Linked DNA regions of Skermanella sp. TT6. The protein of the gene in region 1 binds, or shares a complex with, the protein of each later gene. Links are inferred from orthologs where the notes say so. Each region holds a gene or a part of one and is shown on either strand. Other genes may lie near its edges.

Region 1 (3,421 bases):
AGAATTTCAGCATGAAGTGCTCCGCTCGATCCGGCCGACCAGATGCTCGCCGTCGACGCCGACGATGGCGGTGCGCACGATGGCGCCGGGTTCGACCGGCTGGTCCAGGCGCACTTCGGCGAATTGCTCGGTACGGCCGATGGTTTCCTTTTCCGCCAGGACGGCGGCATGGGTTCCGACGCGCCCGGCCAGGAAGCGGCCGACGGCGCGCGCGCCGGCCTCCCGCAGGCGGGCGGCGCGCTCCCTGCGCAGGCCGCCGTCGACCTGCGGCATCTTCGCGGCCGGCGTGCCGGGGCGGGGGGAGTAGGGGAAGATGTGCAGCCAGGTCAGGCCGCAGTCGTCCACGGCGCGCAGCGTGTTCTCGAACATCTCGTCGGTCTCGGTCGGGAAACCGGCGATCAGGTCGGCGCCGAACACCATGTCCGGGCGCAGGTCGCGGGCGCGGCGGCAGAACTCGATCGCGTCGCCGCGCAGGTGGCGGCGCTTCATCCGCTTCAGCACCATGTCGTCGCCGGCCTGGAGGCTGACATGGAGGTGCGGCATCAGGCGCGGCTCCTCCGCGATCAGGCGCCACAGGTCGCCGTCGATCTCCACCGGGTCGAGCGAGGACAGGCGCAGGCGCTTCAGCTCCGGCACCTGGGCCAGCAGTCGGCGGATCATCTGGCCGAGCGTCGGGCCGCCGGGCAGGTCGGGGCCGTAGGAGGTGATGTCCACCCCGGTCAGGACCACCTCGTTGTAGCCGGACTGCACCAGCAGCCGAACCTGCCGGACCACCTCGCCGATCGGGACGGAGCGCGAATTGCCCCGGCCGTAGGGGATGATGCAGAAGGTGCAGCGGTGGTCGCAGCCGTTCTGGACCTGGACGAAGGCGCGCGCCCGGCCTTCCAGCCCGCCGATCAGGTGGCCGGCGGTCTCGGTCACCGACATGATGTCGTTGACCAGCACGCGCTCGGTCGGCGCGGTCAGGCCGAAGCTCTCCGGCTTCAGCTTCTCCTCGTTGCCGAGCACCTGGTCCACCTCGGGCATCGCCGCGTACTTGGCCGGGTCGATCTGGGCGGCGCAGCCGGTCACGATGATGCGGGCGCCGGGCCGCTCGCGGCGCATCTTGCGGATCGCCTGTCGGGCCTGCCGCTCGGCCTCGGAGGTGACGGCGCAGGTGTTGAAGATGACCGTGTCGGTCATGCCGGCGGCCGAGGCGTTCTCGCGCATCACCTCGGATTCGTAGGTGTTCAGCCGGCAGCCGAACGTGACGATGTCGGCGCTCATGCTTCCACCGGATCCAGGGCCACCCGATCCAGGGCCAACAGGTCCGGCGCCAGGTGGCCGGTGAAGCTGAGGGCGACCGGGCCGGTCATCAGGACATGGCCGTCCTCCCGCCACTCGATGACCAGGCTGCCGCCGTCGAGGATCACTTCGGCGCGGCGCTCGGTCAGGCCGCGGCGGACGGCGGCGACCTGCACGGCGCAGGCGCCCGAGCCGCAGGCCCGGGTGATGCCGGCGCTGCGTTCCCAGACCCGCATGCGGATCCGGGTCGGGGAGAGGACCTGGGCGAACTCGATGTTGGCCTTCCGGGGAAAGGCGGGGTGGTGTTCCAGCCGGGGGCCGACGCTTTCGAGCGGCACCGCCGCGACGTCGTCCACGAAGAACACCGCGTGCGGGTTGCCCATGCTCACCGCGACCGGCCCGGCGTAGCCGCCCTCGGCGACGTCGAGCCTCAGCGTGTCGGCGGGACCGGCCAGGGGAATGTCGCTCCAGTCGAGCCGCGCCGGCCCCATGTCCACGGTGACCATGCCGTCCGGGGCTGCGGAGGAGGGCAGGAGCCCGGCGATCGTCTCGACCACGGCGCCGGGCTGGCCCGACTCCCGCATCAGCAGGTGGGCGACGCAGCGCGTCGCGTTGCCGCAGGCGCCGGCCTCGCTGCCGTCGGGATTGCGGATGCGCATGAAGGCGGTGGCGCCGGAGGTCTTCGGCGGCTCGATCACGATGAACTGGTCGCAGCCCACGCCCGTGCGCCGGTCCGCGATGGCGCGGGCCTGAGCTTCGTTCAGGGACAAGTCGGTGCCGCGGGCGTCGATGACGACGAAGTCGTTGCCGAGCCCGTGCATTTTCAGGAACGGGATGGTCATGGTGCGCCGTTATATGGCGATCGCGGCTCTCAAGTCCATGGCCGCAGACCTGACCGGCTCCGACGGCGGGACGCGGCGCCCCGGCCGGCTCACCCGGCGCGGACCTTGTGCATGAAGGTCCCGACCTCGCGGTTGAGGGATTCCGACTGTTTGGACAACTGGCCCGCCTCGGACAGGACCTGGCTGGCGGCGCGGCTGGCCTCGTGGGCGGCTTCGGAGACGCCGGCGATGTTCGCCGAGACTTCCTGGGTGCCCCGGGCGGCCTGCTCCACGTTGCGGGCGATCTCGTCGGTCGCGGCGCGCTGCTGCTCCACCGCCGAGGCGATGGCGGTGGAGGCGTCGCTGACCGCGGCGATGGTCGCCGCGATGTCCTGGATGGCCGCGACCGCCTGACCCGTCGCCCCCTGGACCGAGGAGATCTGGCTGGCGATCTCCTCCGTCGCCTTGGCGGTCTGGCTGGCCAGGTTCTTGACCTCCGACGCGACGATGGCGAAACCCTTGCCGGCCTCGCCCGCCCGGGCCGCCTCGATCGTCGCGTTCAGCGCCAGCAGGTTGGTCTGGCTGGCGATGTCGTTGATCAGGCTGACCACCTCGCCGATCTTGTGGGCGGCATCCGACAGGCCCGCGACGATGGAGTTGGTACGCTCGGCCTTGGTCACGGCCTCGCGGGTGGTGCCGGTCGCCTGGGCGACCTGCCGGCCGATCTCCGCGATGGAGGAGGAAAGCTCCTCCGCCGCGGAGGCGACGGTCTGGACGTTGCCCGACGCCTCCTCTGCGGCGGCGGCGGCCGCGGCGGACTGGCGGGTCGCCTGCTCCGCGCAGGCGGACATGGAGCTGGCGGTCGCGGTCATCTCCGTCGCGGCGGAGGCGACATGCTCGACCACCGCTTCCACGTGGGACTCGAAATCGTCGGCGAGCGCCATGATCTGGCGCTTGCGCTCGGCCTCGGCGGCGGCCTTGGCCGACTCCTGCTCGGCCCGCAGCCGCTCGACGGCCAGCCCGTTCTCCTTGAAGAACTCCACGGCCTTGGCCATCCGGCCGATCTCGTTGGTGCGGTCCGCATAGGGCACGGCGACGCCGTAATCCTGCCGGGCAAGCCGTTCCATGGCGTCGCGGAGGCGTCCGATCTGGCCGCTCACGTTGCGGGTGATCGCCAGCGCGATGGCGACGCCGACGCCCACCATGACGGCAAGCGCCCCGACGATCAGCGTCCAGGCCTCGTTCCCGGTCTTCTCCGCGGCGGCGGCCGAGGCGGCGGCGCGCGTGCGGGCGGCTTCGGTCAGCCTGTCCATCCG
Region 2 (3,264 bases), 760 kb from region 1 along the record:
GCGGTCGACGGCGATCCCGAAAGCCGGGTCGGCGGCGGCGCGACCCATGCCTGGGTCCAGATCTACCTGCCGGGTGCGGGATGGGTCGAGTTCGACCCGACCAACGGCATCGTCGGCGGCGCCGGCCTCATTCGGGTCGCGGTCACCCGGGACCCGGCGCAGGCGGTTCCCCTCGGCGGCGACTGGTTCGGCGAGGCGGAGGATTTCCTGGGCATGGAGGTCGAGGTGACCGTCACCTCCGAATAGCGGGCCGGCCTCGGAGACTTTGCGGGGAGTGAAACCGGAGCGTCAAAAATCCGTCACGCATGTCCGCTATATTGCGGATAGCCGCTCCCCGGAATTTCGAGGCAGGACGTCATGTCTGCATGTGCGCCCGTGCAGCGCAGCTACCGCTTGCCAGGACCGAACAGGACGACGCCCGGGGAAGGCGGCTTCAGGGTCGGGGACCTGATCATCCCGTTGCCGTCGATCGACCCGCACGTGCATTGCACGCGGGTCTACGACATCTTCGCCGACCATCCGGAATGGCCGGCGCTGGCGGTGGTCAACCGCGGCGCCGTGGTCGGGATGATCGCCCGGCCGGACCTTTACGCGACCTTCGCCAAGCCGCTGCTGCGCGACCTGTACGAGCGCCGGCCGATTTCCCTCCTCATGGACCGCCTGCCGCTGGTCGTCGACGCCGACCTCAGCCTGGACGAGGTCAGCCAGCGCATCGCCCACGCCAAGCCGGAGGCGCTGGTCAGCGGCTTCATCATCACGGAACGGGGCGAGTATCGCGGGATCGCGACGGCGCTGGCGCTGATGGGCAGGTCGGTCGAGCAGGCCCGGGCCAAGAACCGCGAGCTGGAGGAGGCCCGCAGGGCGGCCGAGGCGGCCAACTCCGCCAAGAGCAGCTTCCTGGCCAACATGAGCCACGAGCTGCGCACGCCGCTCAACGCGGTGATCGGGTTCGCCGAGCTGATCGAATCGGAGGTCTTCGGTCCCCTCGGCAACGAGCGTTACGCGGAATACGCGGCGGATATCCGCGTCAGCGGCCACCATCTGCTCGACCTGATCAACGACCTGCTCGACCTGTCCAAGGCCGAGGCGAACCGGCTGGAGCTGAGCGAGGGAAAGATCGACGTGCGGTCGATCGTCGGCTCCAGCGTCAGGATCGTCGCCGAGCTGGCGCAGCGCGGCGGCGTCACCCTCCGGGCGGAGGTCCCGGCACCGCTGCCGCCGCTGTGGGGGGACGAGCGCAAGCTTCGCCAGATGGTCCTGAACCTGGTTTCCAACGCGGTCAAGTTCACGCCGGCCGGCGGCGGCGTGACGGTTTCCGCCGCCCTGACGGAGGAGGGCGGGCTGGCGGTCGCCGTCTCGGATACCGGCATCGGGATGAGTCCCGACGAGCAGGTCAGGGCGATGGAGCCGTTCAGCCAGATCGACAACGCCATGAACCGCCGCCAGAAGGGGACGGGGCTGGGGCTGCCCCTTACCCGGCGGCTGGTCGAGTTGCATGGCGGCAGGCTGCGCATGGACAGCGTTCCCGGCTGCGGCACCACGATCACCCTGTATTTCCCGCCCGAACGCCTGGAATCGCGCGTGGTCAGCCCGGCGGAGGCGTGAGCAGGGTCCGGAACTCCGCCACCACCGCCTCGTAGATCGGCCGCTTGAACGGGACGATCAGGTCGGCGAGCCGGTCCGGCTCTATCCATTGCCAGGCGTCGAACTCCGGGTGGTCGGTGACCAGGTCGATGTCGCCGTCGGTTCCGGTGAAGCGGGCCAGGATCCATTTCTGCTCCTGCCCGCGGTACTTGCCCTTCCAGACCTTGCCGATCAGGTGGGGCGGCAGGTCGTAGCGCAGCCAGCCCTCCGTCTCGGCGACCACCTCGGCCGCCCCGGTGCCGATCTCCTCGACCAGCTCGCGGAGTGCTGCCTCGCGCGGGGTCTCGCCGGCATCGATGCCGCCCTGGGGCATCTGCCAGGCGTCGGGCGTGTCGATCCGCCGGCCGACGAAGACCTTGCCGCCGGGGTTGACCAGCATGATGCCGACGCAGGGCCGGTAGGGCAGTTTGTCCGATTTGCTCATGGGGGCTTCTTCCTGCCGGACGGTTTACCGGTCGGCCTGCTTGTTGACGAGCGCCGTGATGGGGGCCAGCACGATGCCTTTCCCTTCCAGCGTCTTGATCCAGTCGCTGAGCTGGTCCAGCGTCACCGGGTATGGCTGGGCGATCCCGACCGCGGCGCCGTCCAGCCGGGCCGCCTCCTCAAGCAGGCGCATGCGGGCCTCGATCGCGGGTCTCGAAGGCACCTCGTCGATCAGCGTGTCGGCGATGGCGCGGGGCAGGCCGATCCGGGTCGCCTCCCGCGCGGCGATGCTGCGGGCGCCCGGCCGGGCGTCCAGGAACATCAGTCCGCGCCGGTTCACCTCGGCCAGCATCGGGCGGACACTGTCGGGGGCCCCGGTGAAGCGGTTACCCGACAGGGACAGGACTCCGACATACCCGGAGACCCGCCCGAGCGATCCCAGCAGCCTCTGCTGGTTGCGGTCGCCGTCGAGGGAGACCAGCAGCGCGCCGGGGCCCGGATCGTTGCGCGGGAAGTCGGCCGGCTCGGCCGGCAGGTCGAGCATCACCTCGTGCCCCAGCCGGCGCGCCTGGTCCACCCAGGTGCCGAGCTGGCCGGCGCCGCTCGCGAAGGCCAGGGTGACGGCCCCCGGCAACCCCTCGATCGCCCGGAGCGTCGCGCCGGACGAGATCCCCAGGGGGCCGACCACCAGGGCTATGCGCGGGCGCTTGTCGTCGTGGAAGAAGGGGCGGGCATAGGTCTGCCACGGCGTCCTGCCGTCGGATGCGATCCGGGGCAGCGGGCCGCGCGGGGAGTCCTCGATCAGGCCGGCCGCCGGGGCCGGCACCATCGGGACCGGATCGTAGGGCGAGTTGACGGCGGCCGGCGCCGCCTTGGCCGGCTCGGCCTGGATCACGCCGCCGCTGTCCGGGGCCAGGACGGGGACGACGATCCGGGGGACCGCAGCCGCCAGTTCGCGTTCAGTCTCCTCGGCCCCGCCGACCAGCCAGGCCGCCGTCCATCCTACCAGCAGGACGGGAAGCAGGACCGCGAGCGCCCCCGCGGCCCGCCGGCCGTTGCGCGACCTGGCCGTCGCCTTCGCCGCCAGGGCCACCGTCCGGATGCGCCGGGTGACCAGGTTGCGCTCGACGCCGGTGTCGATCTCGGTCGACAGCGTCCGCTCGCCGTCGACCACCGGCCCGGCCGCCTTCCGCCGCC

What was found.
Region 2: the proteins of dapF (region 1) and IGS68_RS21430 are in contact, whole or in part, in a solved structure (PDB 5YGU), measured with the Escherichia coli proteins. The link is inferred for Skermanella sp. TT6 from one-to-one orthologs.

The regions. Positions count from the first base shown.
Region 1 is NZ_CP067420.1:3,831,349-3,834,769, reverse strand. The notes cover bases 195-3,163. They hold dapF (diaminopimelate epimerase), read right to left. Parts: upstream 2,127-3,163; coding sequence 1,263-2,126; downstream 195-1,262. Other genes in these bases: IGS68_RS17965 (methyl-accepting chemotaxis protein), read right to left, coding at 2,216-3,163; mtaB (tRNA (N(6)-L-threonylcarbamoyladenosine(37)-C(2))-methylthiotransferase MtaB), read right to left, coding at 195-1,266. Also shown: signal recognition particle-docking protein FtsY, read right to left, coding at 1-13; more of mtaB, read right to left, coding at 7-194; more of IGS68_RS17965, read right to left, coding at 3,164-3,421. UniProt on the Escherichia coli protein: Involved in the succinylase branch of the L-lysine biosynthesis and in the biosynthesis of the pentapeptide incorporated in the peptidoglycan moiety. Catalyzes the stereoinversion of LL-2,6-diaminopimelate (L,L-DAP) to meso-diaminopimelate (meso-DAP).
Region 2 is NZ_CP067420.1:4,588,751-4,592,014, reverse strand. What follows is about bases 328-3,139. They hold IGS68_RS21430 (RNA pyrophosphohydrolase), read right to left. Parts: upstream 2,069-3,139; coding sequence 1,586-2,068; downstream 328-1,585. Other genes in these bases: IGS68_RS21425 (divergent polysaccharide deacetylase family protein), read right to left, coding at 2,093-3,139; IGS68_RS21435 (sensor histidine kinase), read left to right, coding at 358-1,605. In the rest of the region: IGS68_RS21440 (transglutaminase family protein), read left to right, coding at 1-246; more of IGS68_RS21425, read right to left, coding at 3,140-3,264. UniProt on the Escherichia coli protein: Master regulator of 5'-end-dependent mRNA decay.